DNA from 3 places in the Enterobacter sp. TMH.L2 genome. Region 3 is predicted to be linked to each of the others. Evidence: predicted binding sites of a transcription regulator. Region 3 holds the regulator's gene; each other region holds the start of a gene.

Region 1 (7,813 bases), 1.7 Mb from region 3:
AGAAATTCTTCGCCACCAGGCCAGAGGCGCCTATTCCCACGAGCAGCACGCGCCGCGCATTGCGCAGCAGCGAAACGCTCGCCAGCAATTTATCTTCCGCATTAATATCCAGCGTGGCGTGCATCGCCGCGATATTCTCTTTAATCAATTTTTCCCCAACAAGCCTCAGCGGATCGTCACCTAAAATTTGGTTATGAACCGGGACAGAGTTAGGATTTTGACCGCTCGCCAGCGCTTCGCTGATCGCCAGTTTCATTGCCGGGAAGCCTTTGAACCCCAGTTTCTGCGCGAATTTTACGACGCTGGACTGGCTGACACCGGCTTCTTCCGCCAGCTGCTGTGAACTGAGGTGGCGTGCGCGATCGGGCTCAGCGAGCAAAAAGTCGGCCAGCTTGCGGTCACTCTGGGCCAGCATGGCGTAACGGCTTCGAATGCGCAGTAAACAGTTCATTTCACCTCCGGGCGGCACTTCTGATAACGACTTGCTCTGGTAAGCATTTGAGCGAATTATAAATTCCATTATAGAGCAATGTTGCCGAATTAAATATTCTGTTGTGTTCAACCTGCCAGCCAGTAAGGCACGCGGAAAATCGCGGGGCTATCTGTTAGGCTTTAGCTGGCGTTGTTTCGTGAACGCGAGTCCAAAAGGAGCCTGAATTGACACCTCATCACCCGCGCCGCGTCGTCTTTTTTGACCTGGATGGCACTCTGCATCAGCAGGACATGTTCGGCAGCTTCCTGTTTTATCTCCTGCGCCGCCTGCCGCTGAACGTGCCGTTGGTTATTATCTTGTTGCCGCTGATTGGCGGCATGATGCTGATCAAAGGCAGCGCGGCCCGCCAGCCGATGAGCCTGCTGTTATGGGGCATCACGTTTGGGCGCAGCGAGGCCCGGCTTCAGCGGCTACAAAACGAGTTTGTCGCCTGGTTCCGGCAGAAGGTGAGGGCATTTCCCGTCGTCCAGCAGCGCCTCACGGATTATCTGCACAGCCCGGATGCCGACGTCTGGTTGATTACCGGTTCACCGCAGCCGCTGGTGGAAAAAGTCTATTTTGATACGCCGTGGCTGCCGGAGGTCAAAGTGATTGCCAGCCAGATTGCACGGGCTCACGGCGGCTGGATATTGACCCTGCGCTGTCTGGGCCATGAGAAAGTGGTTCAGCTGGAGCAGCATCTTGGCGCGCCGCTGCGGCTTTACAGCGGCTACAGCGACAGCCATCAGGATAATCCCTTACTCTATTTCTGCGAGCACCGCTGGCGCGTCACGCCTCAGGGGGAACTGCAGCAGCTTGAGTGAGGCGTTTTGAATCCGTTAAGCGGTGTGTATAATGCGCCGCCCACTTTTGCCGCGGAGAGCATTGTGTCAGACACAGAATTTACCCATGAACACTGGATGCGCCACGCCCTGACCCTCGCTCAACGAGCCTGGGATGAAGGCGAAGTGCCCGTCGGTGCGGTGCTGGTACACAATAATCAGGTCATAGGTGAAGGCTGGAATCGCCCGATAGGTCGCCACGATCCTACGGCTCACGCGGAGATCATGGCGCTGCGTCAGGGCGGTCTGGTACTGCAAAATTACCGTCTGCTGGATACCACGCTCTATGTAACGCTCGAACCTTGCGTCATGTGCGCGGGGGCGATGGTGCATAGCCGCATTGGCCATTTAGTGTTTGGGGCGCGTGACGCTAAAACCGGGGCGATAGGCTCGCTGATGGACGTACTCGGCCACCCCGGCATGAACCATCAGGTGCAGGTCAGTGAAGGGGTGCTCGCGACAGAGTGCTCAGCCATGCTGAGCGATTTTTTTCGTGCTCGTCGCCTGGAGAAAAAGGCCCTAAAGGAAAAGGCCCGTAAGACGGACTAGTCAGCTCCACCGGGGCAACCGCAGGGTAGGCCTCGGCAAATTTATCAGCCTGGATCGCCTTCTTCTGTTTCTCCTGCAAATACCCTTCCAGACTTAGCTGATACTTGCGGATGTTTTCTACATACGCATAAGCCTCGTGTCCACGAGCATATCCATAGGTCGTTTTGCTGTAATAAGGCTTCAGGCTCAGCAACGGCAGGCGTGTTTTCACATCGGCCCAGCTGTCCGGGTTGCCTTTCTGTTTGGCCGTTAGCTGACGGGCATCCAGCATGTGGGCATAGCCCATGTTATAGGCCGCCAGCGCGAACCAGATACGCTCGTACTCCGGTACCGTGGCCGGGACCTTGCTCATCATATCTTTCAGATACCGGCTGCCGCCGCTGATGCTCTGTTCGGCGTCCAGCCTGTCGGTGATGCCGAGGCTTTGGGCCGTATTTTTTGTCAGCATCATTAACCCGCGCACGCCCGTCGGCGAAGTCGCGTGAGTATCCCAGTGGGATTCCTGATAGGAAATGGCAGCCAGCAGCGGCCAGTCAATGTCGTCGGAGTACTTTTCAAACAGCGGCTGGAGTTCCGGCAAAACGGCATCCACCGCGTTCAGGAAGGTTCGGGTATCGACGTAATCAAAATCGCCAATATGGCCCAGGTATTTCTCCTCAACCCTTGCCAGCGTGCCGTCGCTGCTGATCTTATTATAGAAATCGAGCAGCGCGGCGCTCATGCTGTCGTCGCCATCGCGTTTAGAGAACCAGGTGACCGGTTGTTCATCCGTGACGTCCAGGGCAACGGCCAGTTGGGGATGCACGCGCTGGAAAAGACTGATGGCGATGGAGTCTGAGATGGTAAACGCGATATTGCCGTCAATCACCTGCTGCAAGAGCTGGTTGCTGGTTTGTTTGGCGTCAATGCTCCAGCTCAGGTCGGGGTACTGAGCGTCTTTTAGCTTTTGCAGATCGCTCACCACCGCCTGGCCAGAAGAGAGCACCAGCTGCGATGGCTTGACGCCGCCGAGAGATTTGGGGCGCGGGCTACCCACGCGATAGACCATCTGCTGCGAAACGGAATAATAAGTTGGGCCCGCCTGGTAGTCGCTGCTGCGGCGAGAGTTATACACCAGGCCGGCGGCGAGCAGGTCGGTGTTGTCGTTGTCCAGGTCATCAAACAGCTCGTTAATGTTTGGCCGCACGACCACTAACAGCTTCACGCCCAGGTAGTCTGCAAACTGTTTTGCGAGTTCGTAATCGAGGCCCGTTGCCTTGCCGTTAATCATCGTCCAGGTCAGCGGCGATGAAATGGTACTGACGCGCAAAACCCCCCGCGCTTTGATCGCGGCGATACGGTTTTCGGCCTGATTGAAACCTGGAATGGAGGGCCATAAAGCCACTGCCAGCAACAAGGTGACGATACCGATAAGCAGATAATTAATCTTTATTCTTTTCAAATAGATAACATTCTGCAGCAGGATGAGCCTTAGCCAACAATAACCATGATTTGTCTGAACCCCGTGAGTGAATGAGGCGCATTTTGCGTAAGAAAACGCCAGTAAGCAACTTTTAAGAATATATCGTTTACTTTTCGTGCAATAAAAACTTCTGCTGTTATTTCTACGCAAACGGTTTCGTCGCGGCGGAGGATTCTCTATAATGACGCCCGTTTTCCCCCCTTCGCCCTGAAGACGAGAGATCTTTAATGATGGAAATTCTGCGTGGTTCGCCTGCTCTTTCAGCATTTCGTATTAACAAACTCCTGGCCCGTTTCAACGATGCTCACCTCCCGGTAAGCGATATTTATGCCGAGTATGTTCATTTTGCCGACCTTGAGGCGCCGCTGAACGCTGACGAGCTTGCCCGCCTGCAGCGGCTGTTGAAATATGGTCCAACCCTCGCAGAGCATGCGCCGGAAGGCACCCTGCTGTTGGTGACTCCGCGCCCTGGCACCATCTCCCCCTGGTCTTCAAAAGCTACCGATATCGCCCACAACTGTGACCTGCCGCAGATTAAACGCCTTGAGCGCGGTGTGGCCTGGTATGTTACCGGCAGCACGCTGACCGCTGAGCAGTTGCAGGACGTTGCCGCTCTGCTGCACGACCGCATGATGGAGAGCGTGTTTACCTCTCTGAACGATGCACAGCAGCTGTTTACCCAGCAGCAGCCGGCCCCGGTGCAGAGCGTTGATCTGCTCGGGATAGGGCGCGATGCGCTGGTGGAAGCGAACATTCGCCTTGGCCTCGCGCTGGCGGAAGACGAAATCGACTACCTGCAGGATGCGTTCAACAAGCTTGGCCGCAACCCGAACGACATTGAACTGTATATGTTTGCTCAGGCGAACTCCGAGCACTGCCGCCATAAGATCTTTAACGCCGACTGGATTATTGACGGGCAGAAGCAGCCGAAGTCGCTGTTCAAAATGATCAAAAACACCTTCGAGAAAACGCCGGATTACGTGCTGTCTGCCTATAAAGACAACGCGGCGGTGATGGAAGGTTCCGCCGTCGGCCGCTTCTTCGCCGACCGTGAAGCAGGGCGCTATGACTTCCACCAGGAAGACGCGCATATCCTGATGAAGGTTGAAACCCACAACCACCCGACCGCTATCTCTCCGTGGCCGGGCGCGGCAACCGGCTCAGGCGGTGAAATCCGCGACGAAGGCGCGACCGGGCGTGGCGCGAAGCCAAAAGCAGGCCTGGTGGGCTTCTCCGTGTCTAACCTGCGTATTCCGGGCTTTGAACAGCCGTGGGAGCAGGATTTCGGCAAGCCAGACCGCATCGTTACCGCGCTGGATATCATGACCGAAGGCCCTCTGGGCGGGGCGGCGTTTAACAACGAATTTGGCCGCCCGGCGCTGACCGGCTACTTCCGTACCTATGAAGAGCAGGTGAACAGCCACAACGGCGTGGAGCTGCGCGGTTACCACAAACCTATCATGCTTGCGGGCGGGATCGGCAACATCCGCGCCGACCACGTCCAGAAGGGCGAAATCACCCCTGGCGCGAAGCTGATTGTGCTGGGCGGCCCGGCAATGAACATCGGCCTGGGCGGCGGGGCGGCTTCGTCAATGGCTTCCGGCCAGTCCGATGCGGATTTAGATTTTGCTTCCGTGCAGCGCGACAACCCTGAAATGGAGCGCCGCTGCCAGGAAGTGATCGACCGCTGCTGGCAGATGGGCGACGACAACCCAATCCTGTTTATCCACGATGTTGGCGCGGGTGGCCTGTCTAACGCCATGCCTGAGCTGGTCAGCGATGGCGGACGCGGTGGCCGCTTCGAGCTGCGCGATATTCTTAACGACGAACCGGGCATGAGCCCGCTCGAAGTCTGGTGTAACGAATCTCAGGAGCGCTATGTGCTGGCCGTTGCGCCAGAGCAACTGCCGCTGTTTGATGAACTTTGCCGCCGCGAGCGTGCGCCGTATGCGGTGATTGGTGAAGCCACCACCGAACAGCATCTGACGCTCAACGACAGCCACTTTGATAACCAGCCTATCGACATGCCGCTGGACGTGCTGCTGGGCAAAACGCCGAAGATGGAGCGTAACGTTGAGACGCTGAAAGCCAAAGGCGATGCCTTCAACAGCAGCGAAATTTCTATTGCCGATGCGGTGAAGCGCGTTCTGCACTTGCCGACCGTGGCTGAAAAAACCTTCCTCGTGACCATCGGCGACCGCACGGTAACCGGCATGGTGTCCCGCGATCAGATGGTTGGCCCGTGGCAGATCCCAGTCGCCAACTGCGCGGTGACTACCGCCAGCCTGGACAGCTACTACGGCGAAGCGATGTCTATCGGTGAACGTGCGCCGGTGGCCCTGCTGGACTTCGCGGCATCCGGTCGTCTGGCCGTGGGCGAAGCCTTAACGAACATCGCCGCGACCCAAATTGGCTCCCTGAAGCGCATTAAACTCTCCGCAAACTGGATGGCCGCAGCCGGTCACCCTGGCGAAGATGCCGGCCTGTATGAAGCGGTGAAGGCCGTTGGCGAAGAACTTTGCCCGGCTCTCGGGATCACCATCCCGGTGGGTAAAGACTCCATGTCGATGAAAACCCGCTGGCAGGAAGGTAACGAGCAGCGCGAGATGACCTCTCCGTTGTCGCTGGTGATCACCGCGTTTGCCCGCGTGGAAGACGTGCGTGGCACCGTGACGCCGCAGCTGAGCACCGAAGACAACGCCCTGCTGCTGATCGATTTAGGCAAAGGCCATAACTCGATGGGCGCGACCGCGCTGTCCCAGGTTTACCGCCAACTGGGCGACAAGCCTGCGGACGTTCGCAGCGTTGAGCAACTGAAAGGTTTCTGGGACGCAATGCAGACACTGGTGGCGGATCGCAAACTGCTGGCCTGGCACGACCGTTCCGACGGTGGGCTGCTGGTGACGCTGGCGGAAATGGCCTTTACCGGCCACTGCGGCGTTGAGGTTGATATCGCCGGTCTCGGTAACGATCGCCTGGCCGCATTGTTTAACGAAGAGCTGGGTGGCGTGATCCAGGTTCGCGCTGAGGATCGTGCAGCCGTTGAGGCGCTGCTGGCTAAGCATGGCCTGGCTGACTGCGTGCATTACCTCGGTAAAGCTGTCGAAGGCGACCGCTTCACTATTAGCGCTAACGGGCACGCTGTGTTCAGCGAAAGCCGAACCACGCTGCGTATGTGGTGGGCAGAAACTACCTGGCAGATGCAGCGTCTGCGCGACAACCCAGACTGCGCGGATGAAGAGCACAACGCCAAGGCGAACGATAACGATCCTGGCCTGAACGTGAAGCTGAGCTTCGATATCAAAGAAGATATTGCTGCGACGTTTATCGCGACGGGCGCTCGTCCTAAAGTGGCCATCCTGCGTGAGCAGGGCGTTAACTCCCACGTTGAGATGGCGGCCGCCTTCCACCGTGCGGGCTTTGACGCCATCGACGTGCATATGAGCGACCTGCTGGCGGGCCGTACCGGGCTGGAAAGCTTCCATACGCTGGTGGCGTGCGGCGGCTTCTCTTATGGTGACGTGCTGGGCGCGGGTGAAGGCTGGGCGAAGTCCATCCTGTTCAACGCTCGCGTGCGCGATGAGTTTGAAACCTTCTTCCATCGCCCGGAAACGTTGGCGCTTGGCGTTTGTAATGGCTGCCAGATGATGTCTAACCTGCGTGAGCTGATCCCAGGCAGTGATTTGTGGCCGCGCTTCGTGCGTAACCAGTCCGATCGCTTTGAAGCGCGCTTCAGCCTGGTTGAGGTGACCTCCAGCCCGTCGCTGCTGCTGCAGGGCATGGCCGGTTCCCATATGCCTATCGCGGTTTCTCACGGCGAAGGTCGTGTGGAAGTGCGTGATGCCGCTCATCTCGCCGCGCTTGAAAGCAAAGGGCTGGTGGCGCTGCGCTTTGTGGATAACTTCGCGAACGTGACCGAAACCTACCCGGCTAACCCGAACGGTTCGCCGAACGGCATCACCGCGGTGAGCAACGAAAGCGGGCGCGTGACCATCATGATGCCGCACCCTGAGCGTGTGTTCCGTACCGTGAGTAATTCCTGGCACCCGGCAGAGTGGGGCGAAGACAGCCCGTGGATGCGTATTTTCCGCAACGCACGTAAGCAACTGGGCTGATTACCCTCACCCCGACCCTCTCCCTAAAGGGAGAGGGGGAAAACAGCAGGCAGGCTCCGATCCAGTCCCCTGGCTTTTAGAGGGTGGGAAAACAGCAGACAGGCTCCGATCCAGTGCCCTCTCCCCTTTGGGGAGAGGGCCAGGGTGAGGGGCTTTTTTTGTCACTAAACCCCGACACCTTCACTTTTAAAGTGTCGTCAAAAAGAGACATTTAACTCATTGATTTTTAATGATGTGATTGAGCGGGTTAAAGAGTGTTGTGAAATGGCGACATAGAGAACAAAAAATACGCACAATATATCCTCCTGCATTCCTTCTTAATTATATTTAAAACAATTAGTTAAATTTAAACTTGTAAAGTTGGCATGATATC
Region 2 (7,813 bases), 600 kb from region 3:
CAGCACCTTCGCCCTGCGGTTTACCGCTGCGACGCGGGCCGTTGTTACGCTCACCGGAAGCATTCGCGTTTCCGCCGTTGCCACTGCGACGCTGGCCCTGGCTTTGACCACCGCGACCACCCTGGCCGCCACGACCACCGCCGCCACGCTGCTGACGACCGTTGACGATTGGCTCGGCCGGAATGGATGGATCAACATCAAAACCTGGCAATGCGATACGTGGGATCTCGCGCTTCAGCAGACGCTCGATGTCGCGCAGCAGCTTATGCTCGTCCACGCACACCAAAGAAAGTGCTTCACCGGTGGCTGCCGCACGACCGGTACGGCCAATACGGTGCACGTAGTCTTCCGGCACGTTCGGCAACTCATAGTTAACAACGTGCGGCAGTTCTTCAATGTCCAGGCCGCGAGCCGCGATATCAGTCGCCACCAGCACGCGAATACCGCCGCTTTTGAAGTCCGCCAGCGCGCGTGTACGAGCGCCCTGGCTCTTGTTGCCGTGGATTGCCGCCGCGGTGATACCGTCTTTTTGCAGCTGCTCTGCCAGATGGTTAGCGCCGTGTTTGGTGCGGGTGAACACCAGCACTTGCTGCCAGTTGCCTTCGCCAATCATCTGCGACAGCAGTTCCCGCTTGCGCTTTTTGTCCACAAAGTGAACGTGCTGCGTGACCTGCTCAGACGCCGTGTTGCGGCGAGCCACTTCCACTTCTTCCGGGTTGTGCAGCAGCTTCTCAGCCAGCGCTTTAATGTCGTCGGAGAAGGTTGCGGAGAACAGCAGGTTCTGGCGGCGTGCAGGCAGTTTAGCCAATACGCGACGAATGTCATGAATGAAGCCCATATCCAGCATGCGGTCGGCTTCGTCCAGCACCAGAATCTCGATCTGATCGAGTTTCACCGCATTCTGATGCTCAAGATCCAGCAGACGGCCTGGGGTTGCTACCAGCACATCCACGCCGCCGCGCAGCTTCATCATCTGCGGGTTAATGCTCACGCCGCCAAAGACAACCAGCGAGCGGATATTTAAATATTTGCTGTAGTCGCGGACGTTCTCACCAATCTGCGCCGCCAGTTCGCGGGTTGGGGTGAGGATCAGCGCACGCACCGGGCGACGGCCCTTCAGGTGAGGCGCGCTGTCGGTCAGACGCTGTAACAGCGGCAGGGTAAAGCCTGCGGTTTTGCCGGTGCCGGTTTGGGCACTGGCCATCAGGTCACGGCCTGATAAGACTACCGGGATTGCCTGGCGCTGAATTGGGGTAGGCTCACGATAGCCCTGCTCTTCCACCGCACGCAAAATATCGGCATTCAGGCCGAGAGAATCAAAAGACATAGGAACTCCAGAACCGCCCTGACCGCATTGTGCGGTGTAGTTTCCAGGGGGAACATCACGCGCCAGCGCTAAGCTGGCGAAGAGAGGAGGCGCAAACCACGGCGCCGTTCGCGTGCAGTGTAGCAGTTTTTGTGATCTTCCGCATAAATTCTCATTTTCCTCTCCGCAAGCAGAATAAAGCCTTGTACTGGACAGGGTTGATAACTTTGCTTACTCTTAATCAATCGATTGATTAACATTTTAAGAGGTCGGTATGACACCTTCGCCGACGCCGGTCACCAGCCGCGGAGAGCAGGCTAAAAATACGCTCATCACCGCCGCCATCGCGCAGTTCGCTGAATATGGCATGCACGCCACCACGCGAGATATCGCCGCCCAGGCTGGGCAAAATATTGCCGCGATCACCTACTACTTTGGCTCCAAAGAAGCGCTGTATATGGCTTCCGCTCAGTGGATTGCCGATTTCATCAGCGGTAACTTTCACGAGCATGTTGTCCACGCAGAAGCCCTTCTTTGCCAGCCCGAACCGGACAAAGAGAAAATACGTCATCTTATTCATACCGCGCTCGGGCAAATGATCGCCCTGCTGACCGCCGACGACACGCTCAACCTGAGCAAATTTATCTCCCGCGAGCAACTTTCCCCGACCGCCGCTTATCAGCTTATTCACCAGCAGGTTATCGACCCGATGCACACTCTGCTGACCACGCTGGTGGCGCATTACACCGGGCGAGATCCTTTTGATACCGACACTATTTTGCATACCCACACGCTGCTCGGCCAGGTGCTGGCCTTCCGGCTTGGGCGAGAAACGATTCTGTTGCGCACCGGCTGGCCTCAGTTTGACCAGGCCAAAGTGCAGCAAATAAGCCGCGTGGTGCTGAGCCACGTTGATTTCATCCTGCAGGGATTATCCGTAAACAGAGGAAAAGCTAGTGATGAACAATAAGAAGCCGGTGATTGCCGTCATTGTGATTCTAGTGCTCGTGGCCGCGGCGTTTGGCGGCTGGAAATGGTATCAGAGCCAGCAAAACAGCGAGCTAACGCTTTACGGCAACGTGGATATCCGCACCGTTAACCTTAGCTTCCGCGTGGGAGGGCGACTCGCGGCGCTTGAGGTAGATGAAGGCGATGCAATCAAAACCGGTGAACCGCTGGGGCTGATAGATAAAGCACCGTATGAAAACGCTTTGCGCCAGGCCGAAGCCAACGTTGCGGCCGCCCAGGCTAAGTACGATTTGATTATTGCGGGCTACCGTGACGAAGAAATAGCCCAGGCTGCAGCGCAGGTTAACCAGGCGCAGGCGGCCTATGATTACGCGCAAAACTTCTACCAGCGCCAGCAGGGATTGTGGGCGACCAAAACCATCTCGGCGAATGATTTAGCCAACGCCCGCTCGTCCAGCGACCAGGCAAAAGCCACGCTGAAAGCGGCCCAGGATAAGCTCAGTCAGTACCGCAGCGGCAACCGCCCGCAGGAAATCGCTCAGGCGCAGGCCAGCCTTCAGCAAGCCAAAGCACAGCTGGCTCAGTCGCAGCTAGATCTGCAGGACACCACTCTGATTGCGCCTTCTGACGGCACGTTGCTGACCCGTGCCGTTGAACCCGGCAGCATGCTTAACGCAGGCAGCACGGTACTCACCCTGTCGCTCACTCGCCCGGTGTGGGTTCGCGCCTATATCGACGAAACCAACCTCGGGCAGGCCAAACCCGGCAGCGAACTGCTGATTTACACCGATGGCCGCCCGGACAAGCCATACCACGGCAAAGTGGGATTTGTGTCTCCAACGGCGGAGTTCACGCCAAAAACGGTTGAAACTCCCGATTTGCGCACGGATTTAGTCTACCGCTTACGCATTATCGTGACCGATGCAGATGACGCGCTGCGTCAGGGCATGCCCGTTACGGTGAAATTCAACGGTGGAAGTCAGCATGAGCAGCAATGACGCGGTCATTCATCTGCAGGGGCTGGTGAAGCGTTTCCCTGGCCTTGAAAAACCGGCCGTCGCCAGCCTGGATTGCGAAATTCATGCCGGGGCAGTCACCGGCCTGGTCGGCCCGGACGGCGCGGGGAAAACCACGCTCATGAGGATGCTGGCTGGATTGCTGCAGCCAAGCGAAGGCGCAGCCTCGGTGATCGGCCTCGACCCGATTAAAGACGATCGCGCTTTGCACGCTGAACTGGGCTACATGCCGCAGAAATTTGGCCTGTACGAAGATTTGACGGTAATGGAAAACCTGATGCTTTATGCCGACCTGCGCGGCGTGACCGGGGAGCAGCGTAAAAGCACCTTTGCCCGACTGCTGGAATTCACCTCTCTCGGGCCGTTTACCGAGCGGCTGGCGGGCAAACTCTCAGGCGGAATGAAGCAAAAGCTTGGTCTCGCCTGTACGCTCGTCGGCCAGCCGAAAGTCCTTTTGCTGGATGAACCTGGCGTAGGCGTAGACCCCATATCCCGGCGTGAACTGTGGCAAATGGTGCACGAGCTGGCGGGCGAAGGCATGCTGATCCTCTGGAGCACATCGTATCTCGATGAGGCCGAGCAGTGCCGAGAAATCCTGCTGATGAACGAAGGCGAGCTGCTTTATCACGGTGCGCCGAAAGCGCTGACGCAGAAGATGGCCGGGCGTTCACTGCTGGTCAGCCACGAGCAGGAGAATAATCGCCAGCTACTTCAGCGCGCGCTGAAGCTGCCGCAGGTCAGCGACGGCGTGATTCAGGGGCGCTCTGTGCGGCTGATCCTTGCCAAAGAGGCGAAAGTGAACGATCTGGCAAATGCCCTGCACGTGCCCGAGTCCAGCCTGAAAGAAACTGACCCGCGCTTTGAAGACGCGTTTATTGATTTACTGGGTGGCGCCGCCGCGAACGAATCGCCGCTGGGCGATATTCTTCATACCGTTGACGGCAAGTCAGGTGAGACGGTGATTCAGGCCGAAGAGCTAACCAAAAAATTCGGCGACTTTGCCGCCACCGACCACGTTAACTTTGCCGTTAAGCGCGGTGAAATCTTCGGGCTGCTTGGCCCTAACGGCGCCGGCAAGTCCACCACCTTCAAGATGATGTGTGGTTTGTTAGTCCCCACTTCGGGCAAAGCACTGGTGCTGGACATGGATTTGAAAACCAGCTCCGGCAAAGCACGCCAACACCTGGGCTACATGGCGCAAAAATTCTCCCTCTACGGCAACCTGACGGTGGCACAAAATCTCCGTTTCTTCTCCGGTGTTTATGGCCTTCGCGGGCGCGTTCAGCAGGACAAAATTGCCCGCATGAGCGAGGCGTTTGCGCTGCAGCCTATCGCCAATAGCACGACAGATTCTCTGCCGCTGGGTTTTAAGCAGAGGCTGGCGCTTGCCTGCTCGCTGATGCATGAACCGGATATTCTGTTTCTCGACGAACCAACGTCCGGCGTGGATCCCATTACCCGCCGCGAGTTCTGGCTGCATATTAACAGCATGGTAGAGAAGGGCGTGACGGTGATGGTGACCACTCACTTTATGGATGAGGCAGAATACTGCGACCGCATCGGGCTGGTCTACCGAGGCAAGCTGATTGCCAGCGGCACGCCGGACGACCTAAAACAGCAGATAGCGGATGACGACACGCCCGACCCCACCATGGAGCAGGCGTTTATCGGGCTGATTCACGAGTGGGATAAGGAGCACAGCGATGAGCGAACATAGCCAAAGGATATCGTGGCGCCGCGTCCGCGCCCTGTGCGTGAAAGAAACCCGGCAAATCGTGCGCGACCCCAGCAGTTGGTTAATCGCCGTGGTTATCCCGCTTCTGCTGCTGTTTATCTTCGGCTACGGCATTAATCTCGATTCCAGCCGCCTCCACGTCGGCGTGCTGATCGAGCAGCAGAGCGAAGACGCGCTGGATTTCACCCACGCCATCAGCGCCTCGCCGTTTATTGAGCCCACCATCAGCGATAACCGCGAGCAGCTGATTCAGCTCATGCAGGCCGGGAAAATTCGCGGCATGGTGACAATTCCGCCCGACTTTGCGCAGAACATGGCCCGCCCCGGCGCAACGGCCCCGATTCAGGTGATCACCGACGGCAGCGAGCCCAATACGGCTAACTTTGTTCAGGGCTATATGCAGGGGATCTGGCAGCTTTGGCAGCAACAGCGGGCGGAAGATCGCGGGGAGCACTTTGAGCCTTTAATCGAGGTGCAGCTGCGCTATTGGTTTAACCCCGCTGCCATCAGCCAGCACTTTATTATTCCCGGCGCGGTGACCATCATCATGACGGTCATTGGCGCAATACTGACGTCTCTGGTCGTGGCCCGGGAATGGGAGCGCGGCACCATGGAGGCTCTGCTTTCCACGCAGGTGACAAAGACTGAACTGCTGCTCTGCAAGCTGGTGCCCTATTATGTTTTGGGGATGTTAGCCATGCTGCTTTGTATGCTGGTGACGGTGTTTATTCTCGGCGTACCGTGGCGCGGCTCGCTGTTACTACTGTTTCTGATCACCAGCCTGTTTTTACTTAGCACGCTGGGCATGGGGCTGCTGATCTCCACCATTACACGCAACCAGTTTAACGCCGCGCAGGTCGCGCTGAACGCCGCATTTTTACCGTCCATCATGCTGTCCGGCTTTATTTTCCAGATAGACAGTATGCCGGCGATTATCAGGGCGGTGACCTACGTCATCCCGGCGCGCTACTTCGTCAGCACCCTGCAAAGCCTGTTCCTGGCGGGGAATATCACCTCGGTGTTGATCGTCAACACGCTGTTTTTGATTGCCTCGGCGGTGATGTTTATCGGCCTGACGGCGCTGAAAACCAAACGTCGGCTCGATTAGGGAGAAAGCATGTTTTATCGTTTATGGACGTTGATTCGCAAAGAGCTGCAGTCGCTGCTACGCGAGCCGCAGACCCGCGCCATCCTGATTTTGCCGGTGCTGCTGCAGGTGCTTTTGTTCCCGTTTGCCGCCACGCTTGAGGTCACCAATGCCACCATCGCTATTTATAACGAAGACAACGGTAACCATTCGATTGAGCTGACCCAGCGCTTTGCCCGTGCCAGCGCCTTCAGCCACGTGCTGCTGCTGAAAAGCCCGCAGGAAATACAGCCGACGATAGACAACCAAAAAGCCCTGCTGCTGATTCGTTTCCCGGCAAATTTCTCGCGCGATATTGCCAGTCAGAATCCGGCGAAGCTGCAGATTCTGCTCGACGGGCGTAACTCAAACAGCGCGCAGATTGCCGCGAATTACCTCCAGCAAATCGTCAATAACTATCAGCAAGAGCTGATGACCGACCTGCCAAAACCCAACAACAGCGAGCTGACTATTCGCAACTGGTATAACCCTAACCTCGATTACAAATGGTTTGTGGTGCCGTCGCTGATTGCGATGATTACCACCATCGGCGTGATGATTGTAACGTCCCTCTCCGTGGCCCGGGAACGCGAGCAAGGCACGCTCGATCAGCTGTTGGTTTCGCCCCTGGCCACCTGGCAAATCTTTATTGGCAAAGCGGTTCCCGCGCAGATTGTCGCGTTGGTGCAGGCCACCATTGTGCTGGCGGTAGGAATTTGGGGCTACCACATCCCCTTCTCCGGCTCGCTGCTGCTGTTTTACTTCACGATGATTATCTACGGGCTGTCTCTGGTGGGGTTCGGGCTGCTGATTTCCGCCCTCTGCTCAACCCAGCAGCAGGCGTTTATTGGCGTGTTTGTCTTTATGATGCCGGCGATCCTGCTCTCCGGCTATGTCTCACCGGTGGAAAACATGCCGGTGTGGCTGCAGGATTTGACGTGGATAAACCCGATTCGTCATTTTACCGATATCACCAAGCAGATTTACCTGAAGGATGCGAGCTTTGGGATTGTCTGGCAGAGTTTGTGGCCGCTGCTGGTGATTGCGGCCACAACGGGTTCAGCGGCGTACTGGATGTTTAGGCGTAAGATTGCGTGATTTGTCTTTCGCGAGCAGAGAGAAGATAGCTGGCCCGGCGAGCATTGCCAGGCCGGCGAGCGCCAGAAGAAGGTGACTCTGTACCACTCGAGACAGTAGCCACAGCGCAATCATTGCGTTGCCGAAATACCATGTAGTAGTCAGCTCTTCAAGAAAATCACCTATATCGCGCAGCAAACCGGTGTGAAAACGCTGGAAGATAAACATCAGCACCACAGTGGCGACATAAAGCAGGCACAGCCCTACGCCCACGGGGATCAGGGTCGCGGTTTTCCAGCCAACGAGCAGCGCAGCGACCACCGCAAGATGCAGCATAATCTGCCAGCAACCCAGTCCGGTTCTCACTCTTACACGTTGTTGCCACTTCATGCTTTATCTCCTGGAGTATTTCTTCCTGTTAATCAGAGTACGCAAGTGTACGGAAATTTCCTCAATACGCCCCCTTTTTGTGACAGATATTGCAATTTATTTCCGTTCAGGCAGGTAAAAGTCGCGCGAGGAAAAGCAAAACTGCGGGGAAAACTCCCTCCCCGCGAAGGGGAGGGAATATATAGATTAGCGGC
Region 3 (7,813 bases):
CGCGCGCTGGAACTGAACGAAATTCCGGGCATCGTGGATGACTTCCGCCAGGCAATTGGCAATGCACGTGACGCCGGTTTTGACCTGGTTGAGCTGCACTCTGCCCACGGCTATCTGCTGCACCAGTTCCTGTCTCCTTCTTCTAACCACCGTACCGACGAATATGGCGGCAGCCGCGAGAACCGCGCTCGCCTGGTGCTGGAAGTGGTTGATGCCGGGATCAAAGAATGGGGTGCCGACCGCATCGGGATCCGCGTATCACCGATTGGCTCCTTCCAGAACGTGGACAACGGCCCGGATGAAGAGGCTGACGCGCTGTACCTGATTGAAGAGCTGGGCAAACGCGGCATTGCTTATCTGCATATGTCCGAGCCGGACTGGGCCGGTGGCGAACCGTACACCGAGGCATTCCGTGCCAAAGTCCGTGAGCGTTTTAGCGGTGTGATCGTTGGCGCTGGCGCCTATACCCCGGAGAAAGCGGAAGATCTGATCGGCAAAGGCCTGATCGACGCCGTCGCGTTTGGCCGTTCGTTCATTGCCAACCCGGACCTGGTCGCTCGTCTGCACAAAAATGCCGAGCTGAACCCACAGCGCCCAGAGTCCTTCTATGGCGGCGGCGCGGAAGGCTACACCGACTACCCAACGCTGTAACTCCGCAGTACCTTTCATTGATAGCGGCGCGCAAACGCCGCTATACTCAACGACTCCAGAAATAACTGTCTCATTCGACGAGGATTTTATGCGTCTACTTCATACCATGCTGCGCGTTGGCGACCTGCAACGCTCCATCGAGTTTTATACCAAAGTGCTGGGCATGAAACTGCTGCGTACCAGCGAAAACACCGAGTACAAATACTCTCTCGCGTTTGTCGGCTATGGCGATGAAAGCGACACGGCGGTTATCGAACTGACCTATAACTGGGGCGTGGACAGCTATGAGCTGGGCACCGCTTACGGCCACATCGCGCTGAGCGTGGATAACGCCGCAGACGCCTGCGAACGCATTCGCAATAACGGCGGCAACGTGACCCGTGAAGCCGGCCCGGTAAAAGGCGGCACCACCGTTATCGCTTTTGTTGAAGATCCGGACGGTTACAAAATCGAGCTGATCGAAGAGAAGCACGCGGGCAAAGGCCTGGGTAACTGATTTTCAGGCGATTAGCGTCAAACAAGGGGCGTGTTGTGCGCCCTGATGGTTACTAACTAAAGAGGGAAAAAGCGTGTTTTTTCCCTCTTTGTGGTTAACAGATGAAAATCAATGAATTGATTTTTCTGGTTTATTTCATAATGACTTCGGGCCGCCTCTCCTATTATTGGGGAGTTATCCATACCCTGAAGGCGCACGTTGTGCGGCCTTTACTGCAACACTCCCCGAAATTTGCCATAATGCGCGCTGCATTTTCCCCGTATTAAGAGAAGCTGATGTCAGACAACACGCAATTGCATGGCCTGTGCGACCGTTTTCGTGGTTTTTATCCGGTAGTTATCGACGTTGAAACCGCAGGTTTTAACGCTAAAACCGATGCGTTACTGGAAATCGCCGCCGTTACCCTGAAGATGGATGAAGACGGCTGGTTATCCCCCGACGAAACGCTGCACTTCCATGTCGATCCGTTTGAGGGCGCGAACCTGCAGCCTGAAGCCCTGGCGTTCAACGGTATTGACCCGCATAATCCCCTGCGTGGTGCCGTCAGCGAATACGATGCCCTGCACGCGATTTTCAAAACCGTGCGAAAAGGCATTAAAGACAGCGGCTGCAGCCGGGCGATTATGGTGGCGCACAACGCCACGTTCGACCACAGCTTTATGATGGTGGCGGCAGAGCGAGCCTCTTTGAAACGCAACCCGTTCCACCCGTTTGTGACGTTTGATACCGCGGCCCTGAGCGGCCTGGTGCTGGGGCAAACAGTGCTGGCCAAAGCCTGCATCGCCGCAGGCCAGAAGTTTGACAGCTCGCAGGCCCACTCCGCCCTGTACGACACCGAGCAAACCGCCCTGCTGTTCTGCGAAATCGTCAACCGCTGGAAGCGCCTCGGCGGCTGGCCGCTGCCGCTGGCCGACGAACCGGAATCTGAAGCATAAAAAAAGCGACCTGAGGGTCGCTTTTTTACTGGCTGGCGAAATTATTCTGCGCCTGGCTCTTCAGATTTATGCTTCTCTGCGGTCTCTTTAATCAGCGCCTGCAGTTCGCCGCGCTGGTACATCTCGATGATGATGTCGCAGCCGCCGACCAGCTCACCGTCCACCCACAGCTGCGGGAACGTTGGCCAGTTAGCGTATTTTGGCAGCTCAGCACGAATGTCCGGGTTCTGCAGAATATCCACATAGGCGAAACGCTCGCCGCAGGCGGACAGCGCCTGAACGGCCTGAGCGGAGAAGCCGCAGCTCGGCAGCTTCGGGGAACCTTTCATATAGAGAAGAATCGGGTTCTCAGCGATCTGGCGTTGAATTTTTTCAATAGTGCTCATTGTCATGCTTCCTCAAACCTTGATACGGCAATAGCCTGCCATTGTAGCCAGTTGCGCCCCGGGCAGAAAACACCATTTTTATCAGGGTTTCTCTTTCCCCCGCCTGGCGCGCAAACATACCTTAAGAATAACACTTTTACAGCGCGCGAAAATGAGCAATTTGCTTCATTCAAGATCAATTAAACAGCGGATAACACCCTGGAATGGCTAATTTTTTAGCTATAGCTTCCACTTTTGACCGTTAAATAGTATTTGCCTATTAACATTATCGGCTTTTATGCATTAGAATCGTCGGGTTTCGCAAAAATCATACGCAGGCATGATGGTTAGCATCGTGTCTTCATTTATCAGGGGATTGACGAGTGGCGCGGATAAATAAAATCTCTATCACGCTATGTGCTCTGCTATTTGCTTTGCCCTATACACCTTTGGCGCAGGCGTCCGAGCACGCCCGCCATCCTGTTGCACAAAAAGGCCATCCGGCCAAGACAACAACCAGTAAAAGCAACAAGGGCAAAGAAAAAGCAAAACCGAAGGTCAGCACAGCCTCCACAAAGAAGTCCGGTAAAAAAACAACCTCACCGGCGAAAGCCAAAGTGGCAAAACACACCACCTCAGGCAAAAGCAGCACCCTCGCTAAAACTAGCAGCAAAAAAACCTCGCAGAAATTAGCCCTACAGCCAGCCTCAGCCTCCGTTGCGTACACTGAAAAATGCACTCATCGTAAAGGGCATAAAAAGCAGTGCGTTAAGGTGAAGTCGGAAAAAAATCTGACCATAGCGCAGGCGCATAAAGTGCGCGTGCAGAAAGCGCAAAAAACGGCCATGAACAAGCTGATGGGGCAAATTGGAAAACCGTATCGCTGGGGAGGTACTTCCCCACGCACAGGTTTCGACTGCAGCGGGCTGATTTATTACGCTTATAAAGATCTGGTGAATATCCGTATTCCACGCACCGCCAACGAAATGTATCACCTGCGCGATGCCTCCTCCGTTGACCGCGGCGAACTGGAAAGCGGTGACCTGGTGTTCTTCCGTACCCAGGGCCGTGGCACCGCCGATCACGTTGGCGTCTACGTTGGCAACGGGAAGTTTATTCAGTCCCCGCGCAGCGGCCGCGATATTCAGATCACCTCCCTGAGCGAAGATTACTGGCAGCGCCATTACGTGGGCGCCCGCCGGGTCATGACGCCAAAAACTATTCGTTAATCTTATCGCGCCCTTTCGGGCTAATCAGACTGATTAAAATATTAACAGCCCGGCACGGGCTGTTTTATTTTGTTGTTTCATTGCGCTTTTTTGCACTCTCGTAATTTGCTAACCTTATGACCACACAAAATGTAGCTATATTGTGAAGCAAAATAACAAGGAGTGAAGCCATGTCGTTCGAACTACCCGCCCTGCCCTATGCCAAAGATGCGCTGGCACCGCATATCTCAGCCGAAACCCTCGAATACCATTACGGCAAACACCACCAGACCTACGTCACTAACCTGAATAATCTGATCAAAGGCAGCCCGTTTGAAGGTAAAACGCTGGAAGAGATCGTGACAGGATCTGACGGCGGGATCTTCAATAACGCGGCCCAGGTCTGGAACCATACGTTCTACTGGCACTGCCTGGCGCCGAATGCCGGCGGGGAGCCGACCGGTGACGTGCTGGCAGCCATCAACCACGCTTTTGGCAGCGTGGAAGCCTTTAAAAAGCAGTTCACCGAAGCGGCCATCAAAAACTTCGGCTCCGGCTGGACATGGCTGGTGAAAAATAGCGACGGCAGCCTGGCTATCGTCTCGACCTCTAACGCAGGTACCCCATTAACAACCGGAGCAAAACCGCTGCTGACCGTGGACGTATGGGAACATGCTTACTACATCGATTATCGCAACGCTCGCCCGGTTTATCTCGACCACTTCTGGGCGCTGGTCAACTGGGAATTTGTTGCGCAAAACCTGGCAGGCTGATTTTTAGCGGTTAACCACGAAGGAGGGAAGCAACGCTTTTCTTCTATATACGAGAAGGGCCGCGAAAGCGGCCCTTTGTAAATCAGTGCAGGACGGCGGTTAGCGCCCCGGCAACAATCAGACTCAGTACGATAACCGTAGTCACCACGGAAAACTTCAGATCGGTACTCATCGTAAGCTCCTTTTATTTCCCTACAAAGTGTATGTGGGGTGATTTTCCCACAATTAGCGATAAAAATCCTGCTGGATTTGCACAGATATCGGTTTTCCCTCTTCCACTTTGCCCCGGGATAAGCCAAAATCCTTCGCTAATTTACCGCGTATCGCCCGGCAACGCCCTCCTCCCGCTGTATGTCGCATCCCCGACAGGCCTGGAACCAACGTGTTGCCCCAGGAGTTAGCGAAGGCAAACGTTTAACACATGAGTTATCAGGAGTTTACGATATGGTCTGGAGTGACATCTAATGGCAACGATTAAGGACGTAGCGAAGCGCGCAAACGTTTCCACTACCACTGTGTCACATGTCATTAACAAGACCCGTTTTGTGGCGGAAGAGACACGCAACGCCGTCTGGGCAGCCATCAAAGAGCTGCACTATTCGCCTAGCGCCGTGGCTCGCAGCCTGAAGGTCAACCACACCAAATCCATCGGCCTGCTTGCTACCTCAAGCGAAGCCCCTTATTTTGCGGAAATTATTGAATCCGTTGAGAACAGCTGTTTCGCCAAGGGCTACACCCTGATTCTGGGCAACGCGCACAACAACTTTGAAAAGCAGCGTGCATACCTGTCCATGATGGCGCAAAAACGCGTGGATGGGCTGCTGGTCATGTGTTCCGAATACCCTGAGACGCTGCTTTCAACCCTGGAAGAGTACCGCCATATTCCGATGGTGGTGATGGACTGGGGCGAAGCTCGTGCGGACTTTACCGATTCCGTGGTCGATAATGCCTTCCACGGCGGCTACCTTGCGGGCCGCTACCTGATTGAACGTGGCCATCGCGATATCGGTGCTATTCCGGGTCAGCTGGAGCGAAATACCGGCGGCGGCCGCCATGCAGGGTTCCTGAAGGCACTTGAAGAAGCCAATATCAAAGTGCCAGATAACTGGGTGGTTCAGGGTGATTTCGAACCAGAGTCTGGTTATCGCGCCATGCAGCAACTGCTTAACCAGCCGCATCGCCCTACCGCCGTTTTCTGCGGCGGCGATATTATGGCGATGGGTGCAATTTGCGCCGCAGACGAAATGGGGCTGCGCGTGCCGCAGGACATTTCTATCATCGGCTATGACAACGTGCGCAACGCCCGCTATTTCTCTCCGGCGCTGACCACAATCCACCAGCCGAAAGAGCGCCTGGGCGAAACGGCGTTTAACATGCTGCTCGACCGCATCATTAATAAGCGCGAAGAGTCGCAGACGATTGAAGTCCATCCTCGTCTGATTGAACGCCGCTCGGTGGCCGACGGTCCGTTCCGCGATTACCGCCGCTAAGCCTCTTCGGGGGCCGGGAATGTGTTACCCGGCTCCTGCAGCCACTCCTGATTCATCGTCTCACTGTCACCCAAATAGTCCAGCAGCCAGCTCAAAGCGGGCGAAGCATCGTCCTGCCGCCAGGTTAAGCAGCAGGCCGCGTCCGGGAATGGATTCTCCAGCATCAGCTCTTTCCAGTCGCCCCTGACGAGCCACGGCTGGGCAATGTGCGTCGGCACCATACCAATGCATAATCCCGCCGTCAGGCAATCCGCCCCCGACGCCCAGTCCGGCACCACCACGCGGCGTTGGTTGTCCAGCAGCCAGGTAATGCGCTTGGGTAACGAACGGGATGTGTCTTCCAGCACAAGGGATGGCCAGGGACGGATGTCATCATCCAGAATAATACCTTCCCGTTTCGCAAGCGGATGGTCAGCGGAAACCACGCAGCGCCAGCTTAGCGCCCCCATGTCCCGAAATGCGTAACGCCCCCCGACCGGGATAGCCTGCGTGGCGCCAATCGCCGCCTCAACTCGCCCGTCGGCAAGCGCATCCCACACGCCGTTGAACACTTCCTGGGAAACCCTTAACTCGATATCCGGGAAATGACGATAAAAATCCAGCACCAGCTGGCGAGTACGCTCAGGTTTAACGATATTGTCTACCGCAATGGACAGGTGCCCACGCCAGCCGTTGGCTATCTGCTGGCACTGCTGGCGCGTTGCCATCATTTTTTTGATAACAGACCGACCTTCTTTGAGAAAAAACGCCCCGGCGGCGGTCAGCTCAACGTCCCGATGACGCCGTTCAAACAGCGGCACGGCCAGCCACTCTTCAAGCTGACGCACCGTGTAGCTAATGGCAGAAGGCACGCGATGAAGCTCCTGGGCTGCACCGCTAAAGCTGCCGTTTCGCGCCACGGCATCAACCACTTCCAGCGAATATTCAGACCACATATTTCTGCCTGCAAAAAATTTGAATGCAATTTGCAAATATTAGCGTTTCACAAGCGGTTTTGCACTCCGTAGACTCCTGCCCCGTTAACCTGCTATCAAAATCAAGAGTGAAACATGCAACCATCAAAGGGATTTCTTATCTGGCTTGCGGGGCTGAGCGTGCTGGGTTTCCTGGCCACCGACATGTACCTGCCCGCCTTTGCCGCCATTCAACAAGATCTGGGTACCACCGCCTCCGCCGTGAGTGCCAGCCTGAGCCTGTTCCTCGCCGGCTTTGCTTTTGCCCAGCTAATCTGGGGCCCGCTTTCCGACCGCTTCGGGCGTAAACCTGTGCTGTTGATTGGCCTGGCCATGTTTGCCGTCGGCTGTATCGGAATGCTTTGGGTGCAGGATGCCACCACGCTGCTGGTGCTTCGCTTTGTTCAGGCCGTGGGCGTTTGCTCAGCCGCCGTTAGCTGGCAGGCCCTGGTGACTGATTATTATCCCGCCAACCGCGCTGGCCGCATTTTTGCCACCATCATGCCGCTGGTCGGGCTTTCTCCGGCGCTGGCCCCGCTGCTGGGCAGCTGGCTGCTGAACCATTTTGAATGGCAGGCTATTTTTGCCGTGCTGTTCGCCGTCGCTTTGCTGCTGATGATCCCCACGTTGCGCCTCAAGCCCCGGATTCAGCACCACGGGCAAACCGAAAACAATAAAGTCAGCTTCTTCTCTTTATTACGTTCCCGCGTTTACGGTGGCAACGTGCTGATTTACGCCGCCTGTTCCGCCAGCTTTTTCGCCTGGCTTACCGGCTCGCCATTTATTCTGAATGAGATGGGCTACAGCCCCGCGGCGATTGGCCTGAGCTACATGCCGCAGACTGTCGCTTTCCTGGTTGGTGGCTATGGCTGCCGCAGCGCGCTGCAAAAGTGGAGTGGCAAACAGCTACTTCCGTGGCTGCTGGCTCTGTATACCCTGAGC

What was found. The regulator PurR, encoded in region 3, represses purine synthesis genes. The targets are predictions, from matches to a motif close to CANGCAAACGTTTGCNTG.
Region 1: purL (phosphoribosylformylglycinamidine synthase) is a predicted target of PurR. The motif match lies at 3,469-3,486, and genes of this name have one in related genera.
Region 2: cecR (transcriptional regulator) is a predicted target of PurR. The motif match lies at 1,425-1,442, and genes of this name have one in related genera.

What each region holds. Positions count from the first base shown of each region.
Region 1 is NZ_CP193791.1:1,050,147-1,057,959, forward strand. Features, by position in the region: gene ACREYP_RS05145 (MurR/RpiR family transcriptional regulator) at 1-451, opposite strand, end outside; gene yfhb (phosphatidylglycerophosphatase C) at 658-1,296, shown strand; gene tadA (tRNA adenosine(34) deaminase TadA) at 1,393-1,863, shown strand; gene mltF (membrane-bound lytic murein transglycosylase MltF) at 1,754-3,304, opposite strand; gene purL (phosphoribosylformylglycinamidine synthase) at 3,553-7,440, shown strand.
Region 2 is NZ_CP193791.1:3,325,753-3,333,565, forward strand. Features, by position in the region: gene rhlE (ATP-dependent RNA helicase RhlE) at 1-1,327, opposite strand, end outside; gene cecR (transcriptional regulator) at 1,581-2,276, shown strand; gene hlyD (secretion protein HlyD) at 2,266-3,273, shown strand; gene ACREYP_RS16015 (ATP-binding cassette domain-containing protein) at 3,260-5,008, shown strand; gene ACREYP_RS16020 (ATP-binding cassette domain-containing protein) at 4,995-6,134, shown strand; gene ACREYP_RS16025 (ABC transporter permease) at 6,144-7,250, shown strand; gene ACREYP_RS16030 (YbhQ family protein) at 7,212-7,619, opposite strand; gene ACREYP_RS16035 (Bax inhibitor-1/YccA family protein) at 7,806-7,813, opposite strand, start outside.
Region 3 is NZ_CP193791.1:2,724,543-2,732,355, forward strand. Features, by position in the region: gene ACREYP_RS13030 (alkene reductase) at 1-651, shown strand, start outside; gene gloA (lactoylglutathione lyase) at 740-1,147, shown strand; gene rnt (ribonuclease T) at 1,423-2,082, shown strand; gene ACREYP_RS13045 (Grx4 family monothiol glutaredoxin) at 2,124-2,468, opposite strand; gene ACREYP_RS13050 (C40 family peptidase) at 2,831-3,676, shown strand; gene sodB (superoxide dismutase [Fe]) at 3,847-4,428, shown strand; gene cydH (cytochrome bd-I oxidase subunit CydH) at 4,511-4,600, opposite strand; gene purR (HTH-type transcriptional repressor PurR) at 4,893-5,918, shown strand; gene punR (DNA-binding transcriptional activator PunR) at 5,915-6,853, opposite strand; gene punC (purine nucleoside transporter PunC) at 6,968-7,813, shown strand, end outside.